DNA from 2 places in the Trichocoleus sp. DQ-A3 genome. Region 1 is predicted to be linked to the other one. Evidence: predicted binding sites of a transcription regulator. Region 1 holds the regulator's gene; the other holds the start of a gene.
The links. The regulator NtcA, encoded in region 1, controls nitrogen genes in cyanobacteria. The targets are predictions, from matches to a motif close to TTTGTANNNNNNNNTACAAA.
Positions count from the first base shown of each region.

Region 1 (11,903 bases):
ATCTAATAAAGACTTATCTTCCATTCTTTTTGCTATAGAGGTTGGAAAAAAGAGAGTTTACAATTTATTTATAATATCTATATTTTGATTTGCTTTTTAGTACCTTTTCTGGAACTCGCGCAGAGGACATTGTCCTCCGCGCTCCAACTACAACGTCTAGTCAGACAAATACAATTACTATATTATGACTTTAACATGCACAAAACAAGCATTTTATTATAAGTATATTCGAGCTAAATAAAATACATCGATCAGTTGCACTGATCGATGTATTTATAAATCGAATTAGATGAATTTCAAGTAATAAAAAACAAGCGATCGCTTGTTTTCAAAAAGAGCGATCGCGTGTTTTAATTCACTAACTTTGCACTCAACTCATTCTTAATCCGATTCAAAATTGAGGCTTCATCCAGTGAAGTCAGAATGCGACTTACCACGGCTTTTGGGCCATCGGGACCCCAGGAAGCGCCATTTGCCAAGTAAGTTTTAGTGACTTGTCCAATCCCGTAAGAAGAAACCCCAGAAACACCTGCCTGAGTCACGGCAACTGATAGATAGGGACCTAAAGACACCCCACCCGTTGCGGGTGCGGAGAGTCCTAAGAGACTTTTCAGGGAACTCAGTCCCAAAGTTGCCAAAAGTTCGCTAGCGCTAATTCCGCCCATACTGATGGCAATTTTTTGTAGCAGTCCCACCGCTCCAGGCTGAGTCATGGGAATGCCGTAGAGTTTAGATAACGTGAGAATCATTGCCACGTCGATAACGGCACCGCTGAGGAGATCGACAACCGTGACCGGGTTGAGGGCGATCGCAACTGCCTTCGTCATCACCCCTTTCCAGATGATCTGATTCGCACTTTCATCGCGAATCTGCATCTTCCTAGCAATCATCTGTTCGTTCACATCATCGGCATACAGCATGGTGTTGAGCGCTACCAAAGCCTTGCCTTCTCGGTGCAAAATTTCCAGAATTTTCAGCTTCAAATCCAGAACTTGGGGCGTTCCCGGTCGTCGCTGCACTGCCCTCGTTCCGTCAGGACGGCGAACCGCCTGCGCCACCAGGGGAGAGGCAGCAACCATTACAATTTCATCCGGTGAGAGCAATTCCCGCACCCGTTCATCCCGAATTTTGCGATAAATCGCCATCCGGTCGGCATCCGGATACTGGTCAATTTTGTTAAATACCAGCAACATCGGTTTACCGACTTCCCGCAATTGCGAGAGCGCCTCGTATTCCACCTTGTTCATGTCGCCCGAAATGACAAACAGCAGCAAGTCTGCTTGTCTGGCAACTTGTCTGGCTAAGGTTTCGCGGGTTTCTCCGTCTACTTCGTCAATTCCAGGGGTGTCAATTAGCTCGATTTGGGAATTGCCCGCACTCGGCAGCGTGACTCGTAGGATATCGCTGACGCTTCCCGCCTCATTCTCCTGAGTCAGTTGCCAGCTGGCACCTTGATGGGTGCGGGTGACGCCATGAAGCGGTCCCGTTTCAAACACGTTCTGACCTAATAAGGCGTTCAGTACTGAAGATTTACCCCGTCCCACCATCCCAAAGGCGGCAATCTGGACGACCGATCGATCTAACTTCTCCAGCATCGTTGCCAAATCATTAATCTCGGATTCCAGTCCCGTCCGCTCTTGAGGAGTGAGATCCAGGTTATCTACCAAGTCTCGCAGAGCATTTTGCGCCTTTTTGTAATTCAGTTCTGCTTGGATGTCATCAAAGCTCAAAATGGCGTTATCTAGTTCCCGATCCAAATCTGTCGCGTCCGGGGTTTGTGAAGGGAACTGGCTGGCATTTGGGGTTCGGTCAGACGATAAACGACTCAAAATTGCACCTTTTTTGCTCAGATGTTACTCTTCTTTCATCCTAGTCAATACCGATCTAGTCTGGCACTTTCCATATCCAGAGGGATATTTTTACTCGGTTCGTGCCAGCTCAGTATCAGCTGTGAGAATGATGTTATCTCGAAGGCGATCGCAATAAGTTTAGTATTGTTGCTGAATGAAGGTATTTGATCGGCACAGCGATTGTGAGTTCTAAGCGTTTACCTCAAACTACTGCCCACGTCCGAATTACCCATCTTTCCTGGCAACGGGGCTTTCTGGCAGGGGAAGTCACGGCGGCGGAATATGAATGGCAGTTCCAGTGGTGTTTCCGACAGGGTCAATTGTCGGTGACACCCTCTTTGGGACGCGCTTTAATTCAGGAACCTCTGGGTCGATTTTTAGAACAGAAAGATTACCAGCTAGAGCCTGGAGGGGACTATGCGTTTACGATCCGGGCGGAACTTTAAAAGTTTTGAGTTTTGAGTTCAGTTTAAATTAAGAAAGTTAAGAATGACAGAGTTTCCTAGTTCCTCGTCTCTCGTTGCTTCATGTATCTTTCGATGAGGAGGATGGCAACAATGTCATCGATTGGTCGGGGTAGACTCCGCATACCTTGGGGAATCAGGCGTCCTAAACCTTGGGGAGGGTACATTTGCCAATAGCGATCGCGTGCTTCCAAGGTACTGTAGCGCTCATCTACCAGGACAATCGGCACCGACGTTGGGAACTCTTGCTGAAGTTTCTTTTTCCAACTTTTGGAAGTGGTTTGATCGCCCATCACTAGAGTATCAATCGGAAATTTTTCACATAAGTCAAGGATCGTTGCGATCGCTGCTTCTGCTGGTACAACCTGGTGGTAATGCAGAGAATTGTCTTTCCCCACTACGGCTAAACCACACTTATCGCGCCCTGGATCGAACCCTAAAATCATCTGAATTGGCTAATCGCTAATTTACAAATGGTTAATTGCCATTAGTCATCATCTCATCACTAATGACTAATAAATTACATCCTGACCACAACTTCTCCGTCTTCAACCGCCTCCAAATTTAATTTCATGGGTCCGGCAATATAGGCGTCCTCAGCCACGACTGCTTTCAGAGAAATCGGCTTATTGTGCTTTTTCAACTGCTCGATAAACCGAATCAAGCTAACAATTCGATTGTCGCCAACCTGAACTGTATCGCCCAAAATCCCCGCGCGAGTAGCTCGGAACTGGGATGCTCCAAGCAGCAGGTCAATCCGCTGCCGAATTTGTTGGTCGGTCATGTTTGAAGGATCGGCAGATGTCGTTGCTACGACTTCACCAGTGCGGAATACAACTTGATTGGGTGCGGCGTCTGCAAAGACTTGTACCTGCTTTTCTCCCTGGACATAGTTACCAGCCGAAAAAACTCGGACTACATAGTTTCGACCATCCTGAATCTGGTTGATCAGTTGCTCGACCTGTGCCTCTGTAATTTGCACGACCCGTTCGTTCGCCACCTTGTTGAGACCGGGTTGGGTCGCTTTAATCGCTGTCCGATTCGCTTCCCGTAATAGCTGCTCAATGACCTGTCGGGCTGCAGCTGGCTCGACAATACGAAAAACGCCAGCCGCCAGAACCTGACCGCGCAGCAGAGCCAGACTACCCTGACGCAAAGTTTGATAAGACTGGTAATACTGTTCTAAGGTTGCCACTTCCTGCTCTAGGGAAGCTTGTTGTTTTTCGAGTTCTTTAAGGCGATTTTCTCGCTGGGCAATCACCTCATCTCGTTGAGAAATTTTGTTATCAAGTAGAGATAAGGCTTTGTCTCGCTGGGCAATTTGCTCATCGCGATCGCTCAGGCTCTTCCGAAAGGCAGCAAGTTTCTCATCAAGTTCCACAAGGGCTTGATCCCGCTTGAGAATTTGCTCATCGCGTTGGCTAATTGCTCGGTCTTGCTGGGCAATTTTTTGGTCGCGCTGAGTCACTTTCGCTTTGAATTCAGTAATTTCAGCTCTGACTTGATTTCGCTGCTGGAGCAATTCTTGGCGTTCTGCTTGAAGTTGTTGGATTTCCGAACGTAGCGTCTTGGCTTGCCCTGAGACAGATGTAAGCTGTTTTTGGGTTTGCTGAAAGCTGCTGGCAACCCGGGTCAGTTCGCTTTGAGTCTGATTTAGTTGCGCCTCCGTCTGGCCTTGTTTAGCCAGCGCAGCTGCCAAAGATCGATTAATCGCATCTAAGCGCTGCTGAGCGACAGATTGCTGGGTGCGAGCTTGAGCGAGTTCCTTCTCTACTTGCTCTTTTTGGGCGGCGGTTTTAGCAAGTTCGCTTTCGGTTTTCCGTTTCTGCTCGTTCGCTTTAGCAATATCCTTACTTGCTGTCTTGAGTTTTTTCTGCACTTCTTGGAGTCTAAAAACTCCAATCCGCAATTGTTCGCTGGTCGCGAAGATGATTGTTAGTGTTGAGGCAGAAATCGTTAGCCCTGTCAGAATCGTTACTAAAACAGCTGTTTTGCGGGGACGCAGATTGAACAACGACAGGCGTGCTTTTCCCACGCGCGTGCCAATGCGATCGCCTACCGTTGCGATGACGCTTCCCAACACTAAAATAGACAAAATCAGGAAGAGCGCACTGTCGGTCATTGTCTGCTACAGTCATTCCAGTTACAGCCTATCGCATCGCAGGCTAGAGAAAGGGTTAACAGGAATTAAAGATCGAAGGTGAAATCGGAAAGGTTAAAGGTTGGAAGGTTGAAAACTATCCGCTTAAAACCTGACACCTTTTAACTCAACTCCCGACTAAATGTTAAAACTGGATAACCTGCTCGCGCTACCATGCCGTTTTAACCAACAACCTAACCTACAACCTGACGAGAGCCTCTAGCTGTTTTCAAGTAAACTGCTGACTCAGTGTAACTGGGTTGTGTACCGTAATTTTTTTCTTGTGGATAGAAATCATTTTTTCCTCCCGCAAATCTCCCAGTAAGCGGGTGACAGTTACCCTGGTGGAGCCGATTGCTTCTGCGATCGCTTGATGAGAAAGCTTCAGATCGATCGTAATTCCATTGGCGGTAGGAACGCCAAAATCACGGCACAGAATCAACAGAAAACTCACCAAGCGCGATCCCATATCTCGGTGAGCTAATGTCTCAATCATCATTTCTGTTTGCAAAATGCGCGAAGAAAGCCCTCGCAGCATCAACATCGATAGCTCCGGATTATCCTTGAGCGATTGCTCTACCTGATCGATCGGTGCCGAAAGCAGCTCCACTGGCGTAAATGCTACAGCGTGATAAAACCGATCCGAACGATGCCCTGTAATTAAGGACAGTACTCCAAAAACGCTGTTTTCTCGCAGCAGCGCCACGGTAATTTCTTCCCCAGCTTCATACACGCGAGACAGCTTTACTGCACCTTTGAGCAAAAAGTATACCCGTTCAGCCGGGTCTCCTGGGAAAAAGATCGTCTTGCCCCGCTCAAAAGTTTCCACCACGGGTGGAAACGCCCCACCTCCCAGTTGACGGAACACAGCTGCTAGCGGTCTATCTTGCGTCACTGCCACTTCCTTTTTCCTAAATGCTGCCCTACAGACTTCTGCAACTTTCTGTCGGAGGAACTTTAACCATAGCAAAACAACTATGAGAGTTTTCTGACATTAGACACAGATAAACTGACTTCCAAGCGGTTTTTGTGCTATTTGATACAAAATTTTAAAGTAGTTTCCCCGGCTACCTTCTTTAGTTCTCTCCCTGCTCAAGGCAAGTAAGATTATGACGGAAAATGTTGATATCTTGACAGTATCTGCGCTATCGGGTGGGATGCATGGTGAGTAAGGAGGCACGCTCCTTACCCGTACTAGACAGCCTTGCTCCGGGCGATCGCGATCTTGAATACTCCCCTAAATCGGATATCCTCTAATATTGCCTTCAAAATCGACATTTATGCTAGATTTAACCGGAAAAAACGCCCTTGTCACCGGCATTGCCAACAATCGATCGATCGCCTGGGGGATTGCTCAGCAACTGCACCAAGCGGGTGCGAATCTAGGAGTGACTTACCTGCCAGACGACCGGGGTCGCTTTGAAAAAAAAGTGGCAGAGTTGGTAGAACCCCTCAACCCCAGCTTGTTTTTACCCTGCGATGTCCAGAATGAGACCCAAATTCAGTCTACATTTGACGCCATCCGCGATAAGTGGGGTAAGCTAGACATCCTGATCCATTGTCTTGCCTTTGCGAACAAGGAAGATTTATCAGGTGATTTTAGCAACACTACCCGCGCTGGCTTCACCCAAGCTCTAGAAATTAGTACCTATTCTCTGGTGCAACTTGCCGGGTCAGCAAAACCACTGATGACAGAAGGCGGCAGTATTGTCACGCTGACTTATCTAGGCGGCGTTAAGGTGATCCCCAACTACAACGTAATGGGAATTGCCAAGTCTGGATTGGAAATGAGTGTCCGTTACCTGGCATCTGAATTAGGTCCACAGAATATTCGCGTGAATGCAATTTCGGCAGGTCCTATCCGCACTTTGGCATCGTCGGCGGTAGGTGGCATTCTGGATATGATCCATCACGTTGAGGAAGTAGCACCGCTGCGACGCACTGTAACTCAGAAAGAAGTGGGAAATGCGGCTGCTTTCTTGTGTAGCGATTTGGCAAGTGGCATTACAGGTCAGGTGCTGTATGTCGATGCGGGATACGAGATTATGGGGATGTAAAAAGAATCAAACATTAAAAATTAAAAATTAAAAAGCAAAGATTCTGCTAATTTTTAATTTTTAATTTTGCATTTTTAAGGCTTTCGCGTCTCCCAAATGCTCAGTAACGTAGGATAATAAACTTAACTTTATTTTCTTGAGTGAGCATCTGCGATGCAGGCACGCGATCGCCAATTTACACCTTCTCCAAGCATTGAACAGCTTTTGTCTCCTCGCATGGCAAGGGTTCCCCGCAAGACGGGCGAAACGGATGTTATCGTCACCGTCAAATTAGACGGGAATGGCACTTGCAATGCAAAAACTGGCATTCCGTTTTTAGACCATATGCTGCATCAAATCGCCTCTCACAGCCTGATTGATTTGGATGTAGCCGCGACGGGAGACTTGGAAATTGATGACCACCATACCAATGAAGATGTGGGAATTACCCTAGGAATGGCGTTGCATCAAGCACTGGGCGATCGCAAAGGAATTGTCCGATTTGGGAATTTCCTCGCCCCTCTCGATGAAGCGTTGGTTCAGGTAGCGTTAGATTTTTCCGGACGCCCCCACCTCAGCTATGGCTTGGAGATTCCGACTCAGCGAGTCGGGACTTATGACACTCAGCTAGTGCGGGAATTTTTTGTGGCGTTGGTCAATCACAGCCAGATGACGCTGCACATTCGCCAACTCGATGGAATTAATTCGCACCACATTATTGAAGCGACGTTCAAAGCGTTTGCGCGATCGCTCCGCATGGCAATCGAAGTTGATCCCCGTCGTAGCGGTACGATCCCCAGTTCTAAAGGCGTGTTATAGGTTTCCTTGCAAATACACTCCGATAAAGGCAACGAGAGCCGGGGAAATCCTCACCAGGCTCTCGCTTCATTCTGCTGAAGTTTCCGCGACCACTGACTCTCAATTCTTCTATGTCTTCAGAAATGAGAACTTATGGAAGAGGTTTGCGGATATAGCCATATTTATTGCCAATCTTAACTTTTGCTAGCCCTTGCGAAAAAGATTGAGCGCTATCAAATTGGGGTTTAATTACGAATTTGCCACTCTTATTGATATAGCCCCATTTGTCGCCGTTCTTTACCGCTGCTAGGTCTTCTGAAAAGTTATAAATATTATCAAATTGTGGGGGAATGACAACATTGCTTGCCTTGTCAATATAGCCTACCTTAGTGTCTATCGTTATGCCCGCCAGTCCTTGAGAAAAGTCCCCAGCCCAATCAAATTGGAGTGGAATAACAAGATATCCCATTTTGTCAATATAGCCCCACTTATTATTACTGGATATCACTGCTAGTCCTTCCGAAAAAAACTTAGCTTCCTCAAATTCCAACGGAACAATAACGTCTCCCCGATTATCGATATAGCCCCATTTGTTGTCTTTTTTGACTGGCGCGAGTCCTAGGGCTGATTCAGTGCGATCGCTTATAGAAAAAGATTCAGCAACATCAAACTGGGGTTGAATGACGAAGTTGCCTTTCTTGCCGATATAGCCCCACTTTTTACCGATTTCTACCGCCGCCAGTGCTGACTCAGTGCGATCGCTTATAGAAAAAGATTCAGCAATATCAAATTTTGGGTTAATTACCAAGTTGCCTTTCTTATCAATATATCCCCACTTTCCATCTATCTTTACCGCTGCCAGCCCTTGAGAAAAATTCTTAGCCAAATCATATTTTGGTTTAATGACTAAGTTGCCACTCTTATTGATATAGCCCCACTTGTTCTTTAATTTGACAGCCGCTAACCCTTGGAAAAAAGATTCGGCATTATCAAATTGAGGTTTGATTGCGAAGTTGCCTTTATTATCAAGATAGCCCCATTTGCCGTCTATTTTGACTGCTGCTAGCTCTTCTGAAAATGAATCAGCCCAGCTAAATTTAAGCGGGATGACTATTTGCGAATTACGGGCTTGTCCCTCAGTTGCATCAAAATTAACTTGAGAAGTCCGAAAATTTGAGATGGCTTCACATCCAGAAATTAGAGCGATCGCTAATCCAAACAGAAGGCTGGCAACCGCGACAAGCAATCTGTTGTGAGTTGCAATTTTCATAAAAGTACCCTATCCAATCGCAGCCAAGATTTAAGTAATCAATATTTGTTAATCATCTGAAGTAAACCCTGTTATTGTCAGTGAAATTCTAAAGCTTGCTGGTAATGCCTGACTAGATTAGGCTATCCGAATTTAGAATTAAAAAATTAGAAAGGCACCCAGCTAGCTGAGTGCCCCTGTTTTATATCAGCGCGTGGTTGCGCGTGATTACTGTTTCAACATCAAGAAGGGGTGCGAGGAGCTGTCAGGACATCCCAAGCCGCTTTAGCAGCTTCGGCAAGGCGATCGCCTAAAGTTGACACTTCCTTCACGATGGACTCCCAGTTCTTCTCTGCATCCATTTGAATGAGTTTAATCGAGTATGAAATTCGCTCTGGATCGAACAACTTATCCTGTTCAATCTTCTCCCGTGCTTGTTTCACTGCATTGAGATAGGCATCGCGAGTATATTCGGTAGCAGATTTTGTTTCTACCTGCGCCCGTTTTTTAATGGCGTCAATCAGCGCCATCGTTTCACGCTTCAAATCTTCGGATTCGCCTGCCATATTTTCATCAACGATAGCCTTTGTCTCCGGGCTAACTGTTATGGCGGTTTCTGTATTATTAGGGACTTCTGTATTCATGGCTACATCTCATGAGTAGAGTTTTGAGTGAAAAAGATTAGCTTTTAGTAAGGTTCGGCTACTAATTTCACAAACCGGAAAATTGAAGAAATGCTAGTACAGACCAATAAATCATCAGCGGTAGCTAACCATTGGGGCAAGAAACGCGATCGCACGACCAATTGTGACAGCAACGGCTTGAGTTAACGTGTCGCGATTGTAGATATGGTAGAGTTCGTAAGTTCGTCACAGCTACTAAAGCAATCCCTACCAAGGCACCCGTCCAACCACCAATGAACCAGTAGCTGACGGTAATGATTGGCGCACTAAACAGACCTAATCAGGCAACGGTTTTAAACTGATTCACTCCGCTTGCTCTCGTTGAAGGCATCTGCTTAAATAAAGGGCTATATCAGAAATAGCATTTCTGTAGTATATTTCCTTCAGCCTATCGGTATAATTTCAGAGGGTTATGGGAAAAAACGATAGCAAAGGTACGGGTTAACCAACCTAACCTCCTATGAGAAATCGCTGGATTGAAGACCCTTCATTCCTCAGTCCGAGAGTCTAATTTTCAAGTTAAATGCTGCAAGACCCCGCGATTCGTCATCCCATTGCCATCAGTTTAGGAGCGATCGCTGGAGCATTGAGTCGCTACTATCTCACCCTCTGGTTTGCCCAACGCTTCGGCACCAGCTTTCCCTACGGCACCTTTTTTATCAACCTTACAGGTTGCTTTGGGATGGGTTTTTTTGTCACTCTCGCCTTAGAACGGGTAGCGAATATTCCTCTAGATGTGCGATTGATGGTAACGACCGGCTTTTTAGGAGCTTACACAACTTTCTCCAGTTATGGGTTAGAAACATCTACTCTACTGCGCGATCGCAGTTATGCCGCCGCCGGTATTTACTGGGCAGGTAGCGCCATACTTGGAATTATTAGCGTTCAGCTAGGCACGCTTCTGGCTCGGAGCGGGCGGTAGAAAGAACCCTATGACTGCTTAGCACGCACCATTCCCAGAGCCTTCAATCTCGATCCTTGGAGACTAGACTGGTGCAGGAAAAATATCAACAATTGATTAAGTAGGGCGGTTGGCTCTCATTGGTGCTGCATTTACTCTTAAATCCCACGAAAACAACCGTACCAATGCCCTTTAGACTAAAAGCAGCAACAAACTTAACACTGGATTAAGAGGGTCTACCTTGACTGACACCAATACTCCTTTCCAGACAGTCTCCCGCAGCGAACTCCGGCAGCTCGTCCGAATGCAGCTGCAAATGCTGCTTGAGGCGGAAGACCTTCAGGGGGCAAAAGCAATCCTCGTCCCGGTGCAACCGGCGGACATTGCAGAAGCCATTGAAGGGTTGCCAGAGGCGATGCAAGCGATCGCCTTTCGCTTGCTCTCCAAGGACGAGGCGATTGAAGTTTATGAATATCTCGACTCTAGCGTGCAGCAGGCGCTGATTGAGGAATTCCGGCGGCAGGAAGTTCTGGACATTGTTGATAAAATGTCCCCTGATGACCGGGCACGACTTTTTGACGAACTGCCCGCTACCGTTGTCCGTCGTCTGCTCGAACAGCTCACCCCCACCGAACGCCAAGCGACAGCTCAGTTGTTGGGTTACGAGGCTGGTACTGCTGGACGATTGATGACACCAGAGTATATCTCTTTGAAAGAAAACATGACGGTGGCGGAAACGCTGGAGCGAATTCGCAGTTTAGCCCATGCTACTGAGATTATTTATTACCTTTATATTACGGATGCTGCTCGTCACTTGTCGGGCATTTTATCCTTACGCGATTTGGTAATCGCCAATCCCGAGCAGAAGATTGGGGACATTATGACTCGTGATGTGGTATGCGTTTATACCAGCGATGACCAGGAAGAAGTGGCGCGGCTGATCGGGCGCTATGACTTTCTCGCTGTCCCGGTGGTAGACCGGGAGAAGCGTTTGGTGGGCATTGTCACCGTTGATGACGTGATTGACATCATTGAACAAGAAACGACAGAAGATATTTACAAACAGGGCGGTCTCCAGTCGGGGGGCGACAATTATTTCCAGACAGATTTACTCACGGTGGCTCGCAAGCGAGTCGTCTGGCTGTTCGTTTTGCTACTAACTAATACTGTCACCGGCACGATTATCAAAGCGGAAGAGGAAATTCTTCGGCAAGTGGTATCGCTGGCGGCGTTTATTCCCTTGTTAACTGGCACTGGCGGGAATGTCGGTTCTCAATCCTCGACAGTCGTGATTCGGGGCTTAAATACCGAAGAACTTCGAGAAATGGGGCCAGCACAGGTGGTAATGCGAGAAGCGATCGCTGGGGCACTCCTGGGAGTGATGTTAGGCACCGTGGCAACGTTATGGGCTTTCTGGCTGCTGAATGGAGATTGGTCAGTCTCGCTGGCTGTAGGGATTAGTTTGGTGGCTATCTCGGTTTTGGCATCAGTTGCAGGTTCCGGTCTTCCGTTCATCTTCCGCGCCGTCGGGTTAGATCCGGCTTTGATGTCAGCACCGTTTATTACAACGGCAGTTGATGTATTGGGCGTACTGATTTACTTTAATTTGGCGCGGCTAATTTTGAAGTTGTAGAAGCAGCGAGTAACTGGGTATTCAGTTGAATTAGGAAGTTATGAGAAGGTGATATCAAATCCGCTTGTTCGACCACGCATTCTTGTCCGCGTAGCGTCCTGAAAGGGCATAGAAACCTACTTCCTGCCCCTTCGCTATTCCCGCTTCGC
Region 1 covers NZ_JAMPKC010000001.1:2,333-14,235, reverse strand. Annotated here, with positions in the region: gene NDI44_RS00080 (ankyrin repeat domain-containing protein) at 1-24, opposite strand, end outside; gene NDI44_RS00075 (GTP-binding protein) at 351-1,757, opposite strand; gene NDI44_RS00070 (DUF3146 family protein) at 2,033-2,296, shown strand; gene NDI44_RS00065 (pre-16S rRNA-processing nuclease YqgF) at 2,353-2,760, opposite strand; gene NDI44_RS00060 (DUF3084 domain-containing protein) at 2,835-4,436, opposite strand; gene ntcA (global nitrogen regulator NtcA) at 4,684-5,355, opposite strand; gene fabI (enoyl-ACP reductase FabI) at 5,735-6,511, shown strand; gene hisB (imidazoleglycerol-phosphate dehydratase HisB) at 6,665-7,309, shown strand; gene NDI44_RS00040 (WG repeat-containing protein) at 7,440-8,558, opposite strand; gene NDI44_RS00035 (hypothetical protein) at 8,780-9,181, opposite strand; partial or broken gene NDI44_RS00030 (hypothetical protein) at 9,302-9,494, opposite strand; gene crcB (fluoride efflux transporter CrcB) at 9,744-10,142, shown strand; gene mgtE (magnesium transporter) at 10,363-11,754, shown strand.

Region 2 (11,903 bases), on a different contig from region 1:
CTATAACCTGCAAGAGGTGATGCTGGGCTACTCAGACAGCAACAAGGATTCCGGCTTCTTGAGCAGTAACTGGGAAATCCATAAAGCTCAGAAAGTGCTACAAAAAATCGCCGAACAGTACGGCATCGCTTTACGGATTTTCCACGGGCGCGGCGGTTCGGTCGGTCGCGGCGGCGGTCCCGCCTACGAAGCGATCTTGGCTCAACCCGGTCATAGTATCAATGGGCGGATCAAAATTACCGAACAGGGGGAAGTGCTGGCTTCTAAATACTCGTTGCCAGAATTAGCTCTGTACAACCTGGAAGCGGTGACAACCGCTGTGATTCAGGCAAGCTTGCTGCGAACCGGGTTTGATGATATTGAGCCGTGGAACGAAATCATGGAAGAGTTGGCAACGCGATCGCGTGCCCACTATCGCGCCTTGATTTACGAGCAACCCGATTTAGTCGATTTCTTCCACCAGGTGACGCCCATCGAAGAAATCAGCCAATTGCAAATCAGCTCTCGTCCTGCTCGTCGCGGCGGTAAAAAGGATTTAGCAAGTCTGCGGGCAATTCCTTGGGTCTTTAGCTGGACGCAAACGCGCTTCCTGCTGCCGAGTTGGTACGGCGTCGGGACAGCATTGCAGGAGTTTTTGAACGAAGAACCCGAAGAAAATCTGAAGCTGCTGCGTTATTTCTATTTCAAGTGGCCTTTCTTCAAGATGGCGATTTCTAAAGCAGAAATGACCTTGTCGAAAGTCGATTTGCAGATTGCTCACCACTACGTGCGGGAGTTGTCCCACCCGGAAGATCGCGATCGCTTTGAAGCCTTATTTGAGCAAATCAAGAGCGAGTTTCACCTCACTTGCGATTTAGTTCTGACGATTGCGGGTCACAAACGGCTGTTGGATGGCGATCCAGTCCTGCAAAGGTCTGTGCAGTTACGCAACGGCACGATTGTCCCTCTGGGCTTTTTGCAAGTCTCTCTGTTAAAACGCCTGCGTCAACATGGCAAGCAAGCAGCCTCTGGTGTCGTCCATTCTCGTTACAGTAAAGGCGAATTGCTACGCGGGGCGCTGTTAACGATTAACGGGATTGCCGCCGGGATGCGGAATACGGGTTGATGGGGAATGGCTAATCAGTCAGGTCAAATCTGTTGAATTGTCCATAAAAGAACCCCACCCCCAGCCCCTCCCCGCAAGCGGGGAGGGGAGCCGGAGACGCAGGCTTTGGCGGGGTGGGGTTCCGGAAAATTGTGGCTAATCAGTCAGGTCAAATCTGTTTCATTACCCATAGGAGAACCCCACCCCCAGCCCCTCCTCGCAAGCGGGGAGGGGAGCCGGAGACGCAGGCTCTGGCGGGGTGGGGTTCCGGAAAATTGTGGGGAATAAACGGGATTTGATATCATTAACCATTACAAATAATTAGCCATTAGCTGTTAGCCATGAATAAAAAACGTATGTTAATTTGTACTTTTATGGCGTTAGCATCGGGTTGTTTCGGTGCTTACATGGGGGTACAAATTAAGTTACTGGCTGATAACCAACGCTGCGAAAGTATGACAAAAAATACCTTGGAATTCGCAGTATTCAAGACGGCGTGTCAAGCTTGGATGATGCCGGGAGCTTATATGCAAGGTAGCAGCAGCGGTTTGTGGGCGGGAATGGTTATGGGAGCTTTTATCGCGGGTTTGGCAACTCACCACAAGCAGCCTGAGTGAATTGATCTAAAGAGGAAGTTTAATAGCGGGTTGAGGAGAAGCGAATCGCCCTCTAATCTTCTACTATCTTCTCTCGAATCCAATCCACAATATCTGCAATCAAGTTCGGCTGACTGGGAGAGAAGGTTTGGAGATTACAAAGTTTAGCGCACACTACACAAATTGCGCCGTCAAATTTGCTTAAAGCATTAATAAATGCCTCGCTAAACCCCAGATATGATTCTTTATCTGTGCTTTCGTAGAAAACTAAAACTAGCTGACGATCGCTTTTACGCCTCAACTGATGCCAATAAAATTTTAGCTGTTGCAGGGTTGTGGGTTCGCCGTTTTGACGTTCTGGGAAATCTTGCCCGATCAGCCGATCGTAAATGTCGAGGGTGGGGTTTTCGCGATCGATGAACTTGCTGCCGTCGATGCAAATGGGTTGTACTTTATCCCTCAACTGAGGAGCGTTGTTAATGGCGGCGTGAAGAATTTCGGGTAAGTCAGCTGAGTTGATAGTTGGGTTTTTGGAAGTCGTTGTCTGTTCTACTTGCGTTTGCTGATGCCAAGCTTGATAAAATTTGGAATATGGTAACTCTTGAGCACATTGCCAGAGAATTTTGTAGCATTTATCAAAGCGATCAAAATTGGTTTCATAGACTTCATCGGTTAGGCAGCGCTGCAAAGCTGAAACAGATGAGGGCATCTGATTGATTTGCAGAATTTTCCCCAAACTATAAGCAGCCATCCTATAGGTAGGCTCATTTTCTGTAGTTTCCAGAATCCGGGATAACTCAGCAATTGCCACTTCGTTTCCCGTGCCAATTTTCCCCAAACTCTCGGCAGCCCTCGTACGGGTAGCCTCATCTTCTGTGGTTTCCAGAATCCGGACTAACCCAGCAATTGCCACTTCGTTTCCTGGGTCAATTTTCCCCAAACTCTCGGCAACCCTCGTACGGGTAGCCTCATCTTCTGTGGTTTCCAGAATCCGGAGTAACCCAGCAATTGCCACTTCGTTTCCTGGGTCAATTTCCCCCAAACTCTCGGCAACCCTCGTACGGGTAGCCTCATCTTCTGTAGTTTCCAGAATCCGGAGTAACCCAGCAATTGCCACTTCGTTTCCTGGGTCAATTTTCCCCAAACTCTTGGCAATGCTCGTACGGTTATAATCATCTTCTGTGGTTTCCAGAATCCAGCGCAACACAGCAATTGCCACTTCGTTTCCTGGGTCAATTTTCCCCAAACTCTCGGCAGCCCTCGTACGGGTAGCCTTATCTTCTGTAGTTACCAGAATCCGGAGTAACCCAGCAATTTCCACTTCATTTCCCGTGCCAATTTCCCCCAAAATATAGGCAACGCTCGTACGGGTATCCTTATTTTCTGTAGTTTCCAGAATCCGGAGTAACCCAGCAATTGCCACTTCATTTCCCGTGCCAAATTTCCCCAAACTACAGACAATGCTCCAACGGGTATCCTCATTTTCTGTAGTTACCAGAATCCGGAGTAACCCAGCAATTGCCACTTCATTTCCCGTGCCAAATTTCCCCAAAATATAGGCAACACTCGTACGGGTATAATCATTTTCTGTAGTTTTCAAAATCCGAAGTAACCCAGCAATTGCCACTTCGTTTCCCGTGCCAATTTCCCCCAAAATATAGGCAACACTCGTACGGGTATAATCATTTTCTGTAGTTTCCAGAATTCGGAGTAACCCAGCAATTGCCACTTCGTTTCCCGTGCCAATTTTCCCCAAACTATAGACAACGTTCGTACGGGTATAATCATTTTCTGTAGTTTCCAGAATTCGGAGTAACCCAGCAATTGCCACTTCGTTTCCCGTGCCAATTTTCCCCAAACTATAAGCAGCCATCCTACAGGTATCCTCATTTTCTGTAGTTACCAGAATCCGGAGTAACCCAGCAATTGCCACTTCGTTTCCTGGGTCAATTTCCCCCAAACTCTCGGCAACCCCCGTACGGGTAGCCTCATCTTCTGTGGTTTCCAAAATCTGGGCTAACCCAGCAATTGCCACTTCGTTTCCTGGGTCAATTTTCCCCAAACTCTCGGCAACCCTCGTACGGGTAGCCTCATTTTCTGTGGCTTCTAATAAGTTGATGAGTTTATTAATGACAAGGCTACAGTTAGTGTGTAACAAAGATGCTCTCGCTGCCTTAACAAGCGGTTCGAGATATGTCCACCATTCTTGTTTGTCAATGTTGAAATAACCAAAGCCCCATTTAATGATTAGCGTTACTATTTCATCTGCCCAAGGACAATCCTGAAACTCTGCAACCCCAGCTGAGGCTAGAAAATAGGCTCGATACCCATAAAAGTCATCGCACCCATCCCTGAACTCTATCAATGCCTGAATAAACTTCTCTTTCTGCTCCTTTTCCACATCCTCTCGCCCCAGCCACAGCAAAATCACTTCTTTCCACTGCGGCTCAAAAATCCGGTAAACATTCCCCGGTAATGGTTGAGGATTCTCATTGTCGTGAGTCAAGAAAAAGTGCCAATCCTCAATCGCCAGCGCTGCAAAATATTCCTGAAACGTCAGATGATAGAACGCATAAACAGGTTCATCGGTTTCCCCATCTCGGTACACCAAATTCAGCCAACCAATCTGTCGCGCTAACTCAAACCGGGATTCCCCCATCACCTGATATGCCAGCGACTCCCTCAGCTGTGACTGATTCTCAATTGCCGCAAGCGCCAACCTTCCCAATGCTGCATTCAATTCCTGCCGTTGCTCCCAGCTGATGGGAAACTCGTTCTTTTTCCACTCATAGAAATCTTCTCGAAATCGCTGGTAAAGCGTCGCCTTCGTCTTCGGCAACTCCCCTTGCTTCACCGCCCAGGTTTGACACAACAGCGTTAACCGCAAAGGATTTCTAATCAAATCCCGAATCCGTTCCCGCCCCGACTCGCCTAACTTCTCCCGTAACTGCTTCCCTAACTCTGGTTTCCCCGCCCTAGCAAACCACTCCCCAATAAACTCCCCCACCTGCGGATCGTCAAAATCCAGGGTGCGATAAACATCACAATTCGGCACTACCCGATCGTTTGCTTGCCAAACATTCAGCCGACAGGTTAACAGGGTTTGCGCCTGCGCCACCCAACCCCTCAGCTGATTTGCAATTCCTTGTAGAGGCGAATTTGCCTCCGTGGATGTATCCGCCCGTATTTCATCCACCCCATCCAACAGCAACCAAACCTGATGAGAATTAAACAACTGCATCAACTCAGTTTGCATCTGGGCTGATATCACCATTCCTTGAAGAGACAGCGCCTCCTTCAGCCAAAGCTGGAGTAAATACTCTTCCAAAGTTTTCCCATCCAAACTCCCCAGATGAATGCAAATCGGCAACCGGGAAACATTTTCTGAATCCTTAAGATAACGGGCAATTTGCTCTAACCACGTACTTTTCCCCGCCCCCGGTTCCCCAATAATCGCAATAGTCTTGCCCTTTCCTGCCTCAATCACCTGAGAGAGAAACGCTTTCGCTTCAAACCGCTTCTCAATTTCCTTCTCACTCAGCTGATATTGCAACCGCCCCTCATCTGCGGATGGGCAAAACTCCTCACCTCGTCGAGGCTGAGTTATCGGTTTTACCAATCCCAGCGGCACATAGATACCCACCTCATGCCCCAACCCCGTACCCGTCGCCTGTCGCCGGAATTGGTAACGCCTCAGCTGTTCCTCCAGCATTTTGTGGCAGATATCGCCCCAGTCAATCGGGTTTTCTGGCGTTGTATCTGGGGGATTCGGTTTTTTCGGATCGATTAACTCTGCTAGTTCTAAATTTAGGGAGGATGCGATCGCGATCGCACTCTCATAGTCAACATCTTCGTTCCCTGAGAAAAACCGCTTAACCGTCTTTTCACTCACCGATGCTGCTGTAGCAATGTCCAAATAAGTCCAACGCCTGCCTTTGTAATTGCGTTTAGCAGCTTTAGCGTCCATGAGTTTCTGCTTTCCAGCCTCGTTTACCTGAACGCTGTTGCGATTGCGGATTTCAGCCATAGTCAACGGAAAAGAGCAGTTGCGGATATTAATAGCTTAGGCGGCGTCACGGTTTGATGAGGGTCAGAAAGGGTCACTTAATCTCTGTCCCTAAGAGTTCGGCGGTTTCTCCAGGCGATTCGCTTTCGTGGAATTGTAAGGTTCAGCAATTCCACAAATGACCACCAACCTGTTCAAATATTTACTTATAGTTGAAAACCCAGAACTTCAAGCTTTACTCTTACTTGTTCTTATCCTGTCCTCAGACTCAGTTAATCTTAAGAAAGCCAGCGCTGTATCATTCCTTGTCCAAGCAGGATTGATTGATATCGGGGGCATTATTTCAGTTATGTCGGGAACATCCTTGCCATTAGTCATCCTTATGATGTTGGCGCAAGGCGTTTATTTGATTATCGATGCTTACCGCGCCGAAAAAAGTGGTCAGTAGACGAAGCGCGGGGCGAAGCATTCGCATGAATAATATTGGGTTAAGTAGCATAGGCGATCGCGCTTTCTTCTTTGCCCCTACCGCTAACCATCTGCACTATCGTTGAGTTGAATTGGAAAAGTATATGAAAAAACGCCGATGGGTGTGGTTCTTTAGTTTGCTGTTTGCTTCCCTGCTGGTTGTTACCAGTTGCGGCAACAATTTCGATGATGTCAAAAATCTCAAAGCCGGTGTTGGTAAGCAAGTTATCGTTTTAGGCGATAGCATTGCCTCTGGATATGGCGTGGAAAAGACAGAAGCTTTTCCCAGCGTGTTGAGTCGTCAACTCGGTTTGCCAATACTGAATCGCGGTGTTAGCGGCGATACAACCGCAATGGGGTTGAGTCGTTTACAAAAAGATGCGATCGCGGCAGAACCTTGGCTGGTAATTGTTGAATTAGGCGGAAACGATTTTCTGCGAAAAATTCCCAAAACAGAGACAGAACAAAACTTGCGGCAAATCGTAACTTCGATTCAACAACAAAAAGCAATTGTTGTGCTGCTAGGAATCAATCTCGGCTACATAGAAGATGAATATGATGAACTTTATCAGCGTGTTGCTAAAGATACACAGGCATATTTAATTCCACAGGTTTTAACTGGAATTGTCGATAATCCAAAAAATCGCCAGGAAGATATCATTCATCCAAATGCCGCCGGACACCAGCTTTTAGCTTCCCGCGTTGCTAAAAATTTACAGCCCTTATTAGCCCAGGCTACTTGGCCTCCAACCTTGTTGCAATATCGACGGAGTGCGAATCAAACATAGGAGCGATTTGCACTGAAACTGTTAAAAATTTCCCATAAATCGCTTTTTGTCAAGTCTCTTTGGTTGTAAAGGAATAAAATAGACATTAGCCTCTAGAGCTGACTTTCGCTGTTACGAATAAGAGGTAAAGATTTCGTAACAAGTCCTACAGAATTGGATCGTAGAAAGTCTGTATCCAATAAGAGTTTGCCCTTGTCTATTTCACTAGAGATTCTTTTATGACCTCCTCGATCCGCTTCCTCATGTGCGCTCCCGACCATTACGACGTGGATTATGTGATTAATCCCTGGATGGAGGGCAATATTCACAAATCCTCGCGCGATCGCGCCGTCGAGCAATGGCAAAAGCTTCACTACGTCCTCAAAGACCATGCCATTGTCGATTTGGTTGCACCCCAACGCGGTGTGCCTGATATGGTGTTTACAGCCAATGCTGGGCTGGTGCTGGGAGATACCGTCGTCCTGAGCCGCTTCTTCCACAAAGAGCGGCAGGGTGAGGAGCCTTATTTCAAGCAATGGTTTGAGGAAAAAGGCTATAAGGTGCATGAACTGCCTAAAGACTTGCCGTTTGAAGGCGCGGGCGATGCGCTGCTGGATCGAGAGGGGCGCTGGTTGTGGGCGGGATACGGCTTCCGCTCAGAACTCGATTCTCACCCGTTGTTGGCAAAGTGGCTCGACATCGAAGTGCTATCGCTGCGACTGATGGATGAGCGGTTCTATCATCTGGATACCTGCTTCTGTCCCTTGAGCGGCGGCTATTTGCTGTATTACCCCCCCGCATTTGATTCCTACACCAACCGCTTGATTGAAATGCGAGTTGCGCCGGAGAAGCGGATTGCCATTGAGGAAGCGGATGCAGTGAACTTCGCCTGCAACGCTGTGAATATTGACCACGTTGTGGTGATGAATAAGGCGAGTGAGGCACTCAAAAAACGCCTTGCCGATGTTGGATTTCAAGTTATCGAAACACCGCTGACAGAATTTTTGAAAGCCGGTGGCGCTGCTAAGTGCCTGACGCTGCGGGTGACGGAACCCGTCCGAGAAGAAGTCCATGCCAATGTCTCGGTGGAAAGCCGCACGATTCGCCTAGAAGGGCATTTGCTGGACTCCGGCTTAATCAACCGTGCTTTAGATTTAGTCGTAGAAAATGGGGGCAGCTTCCAGGTTCTCAACTTCAGTCTGGGAGAGCAACGGCAAAGTACCTCCTCTGCGGAGGTGAAAGTGTCGGCTCCTTCCCACGATGTGATGGAAGCGATTTTGTCGCAGCTTATCGATTTGGGTGCGGTGAATTTGCCCCAAGATGAGCGCGATGCCAAGCTGGAAGATGTCATCCAAGCTGGGGTAGCGCCAGATGATTTCTATGTGTCCACCATTTATCCCACAGAAGTCAGAATCAATGGGGAGTGGGTGCGGGTGCAAGATCAGCGCATGGATGGCGCGATCGCCATTACCCAAACTCCCAACGGACGGGTAGCACGGTGTAAACTGCTCCGGGATTTAGAAGTCGGCGAACAGGTGGTCGTTGATGTCGTCGGTATCCGCACGGTGCGGAAGACGGAATCCCGCGAACAGCGCAACACCCAAGAATTCAGCTTTATGTCTGCCGGGGTTTCCAGCGAACGCCGCGTGGAATTGGTAGTGGAACAAGTTGCCTGGGAACTTCGCAAAATCCGCGATGCTGGCGGTAAAGTGGTGGTGACAGCAGGGCCAGTGGTGATTCATACTGGCGGCGGCGAACACCTGACGCATCTGATTCGGCAAGGTTATGTGCAGGCGTTGCTGGGAGGAAATGCGATCGCTGTCCACGACATTGAGCAGTCCATGTTGGGAACTTCGCTGGGTGTGGATATGAAACGCGGCGTCGCTGTTCGGGGGGGACACCGCCATCACCTGAAAGTAATTAACACGATTCGCCGTTATGGCAGTATTGCCAAAGCTGTTGAGAACGGTGCGATTAACAGCGGTGTCATGTATGAGTGCGTCCGCAATGGCGTCCCCTTCTGCCTTGCCGGTTCCATCCGCGATGATGGCCCCTTGCCAGATACTCAGATGGACTTAATTAAAGCTCAGGAAGAGTATTCCCAACTGCTGCAAGGTGCAGACATGATTTTGATGCTCTCTTCGATGCTGCACTCAATTGGAGTGGGAAATATGACACCAGCCGGGGTGAAAATGGTCTGCGTAGATATTAACCCAGCCGTTGTTACCAAATTGAGCGATCGCGGTTCTGTCGAATCCGTCGGCGTCGTCACTGATGTCGGTTTATTCCTCAGTCTGTTAGTGCAACAGCTGGATAAATTAACCAGTCCTTATCACATTGCTCAAACAGCTTAATTATTGTGTAAACACGATAGGGTGGGCACTGCCCACCCTATTTTTTTTCCAATAGTAGCTCTGAAGGCGTGAAAACTGACAGTATTTTCTATCAACTATTTCAAACTTTTCCCAGCATCTTCTTTGAATTGATTGGGCAACCAGAATCAACTGGCAACACCTATCAATTCACCTCAGTTGAAGTCAAACAAACCGCCTTTCGCCTCGATGGTTTATTTCTACCCTCTGACGATTCTGCTGACCAACCCATTTATTTTGTAGAAGTACAATTTCAACGCGACGAAAGATTTTATCAGCGTTTTTTTGGAGAAATCTTCCTTTACCTATCTCAATACGAACGAGCTAACGATTGGAGAGGAGTGGTAATTTTTAGAAGCAAAAGCCTAGATCCAGGTGTGAAGCCCCAGTATCGAGAATTACTGACAAGCCCGCGAATTCGACGGATATATTTAGATGAATTAGGAGAAGCGGCAGATCGATCTCTTGGCGTGGGCGTGGTGAAATTAGTTGTAGAGACTAAAAAGAAAGCCGCTGACTTGGCAAGGCAGTTACTTAATAAAGCCAGCCAAGAAATTGCTGATGAAGGGGTCAGGCGGCAACTTATAGAGTTGATTGAGACAATAGTCTTGTACAAGTTTCCACAAATGACTCGCCAGGAGATGGAAGCAATGTTTGGATTCAGTGAGTTAAAGCAGACTAGATACTTTCAAGATGTCATGCAGGAAGCTAAAGAAGAAGGACTGCAAGAAGGTGAACTGAAAGCTAAGTTAGAAGCAGTGCCTCGATTATTGGCATTAGGGTTGACTGTGGAACAGGTCGCAGAGGCTTTAAGTTTGACAATTGAGCAAGCCAAACAAGCCGCAGAAGCGAAGACTTCCGATTAGGCACTTAATTAGTATTGCTGGGATGGGAATTCATTACCCAAATTATGGCAAATGGAATGCCCATACCCAGCCTACTGCCGACAAGAGTATTTACCGAGCGACTTTGAACCATTGGGTGACGCCTTCTGCGATCGCTGCCGCCATCTTCTGCTGCGCTTGCGGATTGACCACCCATTCAAATTCTTCCGGATTGCTCATAAAACCTAATTCCAGCAATACAGAGGGTGCAGAGGCAGGACGCGCGAGGGCTAAGTTATCCCAAAAAACGCCGTAGGAAGGACGCCCCGCCTGAGTCACGATGTAGTTATGCAGAAACATCGCTAAGCTGTGGGCTTGGGGATGATACCAAAAAGTCCCAAAACCCTGCGTATTCTGGGCATCTCCTTCATCGGGGAGGGAATTGTAGTGAATTGAAAGCGAAATTGCCGGTTTCACTGCGTCAATAATTGCCACCCGTTCTGGCAGCGACACCGCCTTATCAACTTCCCGCGTCAGGTACACTGTGGCACCCCGTGCAATTAGCTGAGTGGCGATCAGCTTTGACATGGTGAGCGTCACCTCTTTTTCGGGATAGCCGGTTGGCCCTCCTGCGCCACTGTCTTCACCGCCATGTCCGGGATCGAGAACAATTTTGATTCCAGATAAAGGCTTGTTGGAAGACTGAGAACGGAGAGGGGAGGGGCCAGAGGTGAGACGAGGGGGATGGCGCAGAGATAAAATCAGGCTCGTGCCTTCATATCTCACCGTATAACCCCATTGCTGGGCGGATTTGAGATTAAACGTATATTGAACGGTTTCTGGGGCGACCTGTTGCCAATCCAGGCGAGAAATAACGGGATCGGGGTCGAGGCGAATGATATCCGTTTGCGCCGTCGTGTTATACAGCGTTAATGTCAGCGTGAGATCGCCCTGCTGCACAACGAGCGGTACCGGCACTTGTAAGGGAAAAATGACTTCTGTAGCACCGGCAATCTTCCGAGCGCGAATACTGCGAATCAGCGATCGCGGTGGCACCGAACCTTTGACAATTTGAACTTCTTTACTGTTAATCCAGCCGCCATAGTCCAAGCGCACCCATTCCCCGTCTCGACCTGTAATTGTAGCTCGCGTAGTTTTCGGCAGCGGTGTCAGGCGAGAATAATCTGTACTTGGCCCGGTTCGGGCGACCCCGGCATCAACAATCACCTCAGCCACCTCTAGCTGTGCTGGAGAGAGAATCTGAATCTTCGCCGGTCCCTCCTGACTCACAATCTGCCCATTTTTTTCTACTTTGAACTGGGGACGACCCAAATCCGCCGCCGCCGCCGCTGCCGCACAACCCAGGTAGTGTCCTGCCCCAGCGACAGCATAGGGCTGATTTTGTGCGGTTAAGGCAGCAGAATTCGCTGGTAGCTGTACAACCTGCTGTTGGTTAGTCAGCGGAATCGTTTGATTCGCCAAATTGACGGAAACATTGGCCTCAACAGGAGCAACCGCGCCGAAACATAGCAATTCACCCGGTAGTCTGGCGAGATCCTGCGATGGAGTCAGGGAATCTTTGGCAAATGCCAACCCCTTTGGTGGCTCAGGGTGGGCGGCAGCCCGCGTAACTTTAAGTTTGACGGCTTGACCTTGATAGCTCACCGTAAAGAGGTTCTCTCCCGGCTTTAACGGAAAACTGGGAGCAAAATGCCCCTGTTTGCTCCGCGCGATCGCCTTCCCATTTACCAACACTTTTCCGGGCGGTGGAGCTGTGCCAATTAAG
Region 2 covers NZ_JAMPKC010000002.1:703,453-715,355, reverse strand. Annotated here, with positions in the region: gene ppc (phosphoenolpyruvate carboxylase) at 1-1,105, shown strand, start outside; gene NDI44_RS06340 (hypothetical protein) at 1,426-1,701, shown strand; gene NDI44_RS06335 (HEAT repeat domain-containing protein) at 1,754-5,707, opposite strand; gene NDI44_RS06330 (hypothetical protein) at 5,865-6,134, shown strand; gene NDI44_RS06325 (GDSL-type esterase/lipase family protein) at 6,259-6,942, shown strand; gene NDI44_RS06320 (TIGR00300 family protein) at 7,161-9,275, shown strand; gene NDI44_RS06315 (Rpn family recombination-promoting nuclease/putative transposase) at 9,344-10,159, shown strand; gene NDI44_RS06310 (N-acetylmuramoyl-L-alanine amidase) at 10,250-11,903, opposite strand, start outside.
Region 2: NDI44_RS06320 (TIGR00300 family protein) is a predicted target of NtcA. The motif match lies at 7,075-7,094, and genes of this name have one in related genera.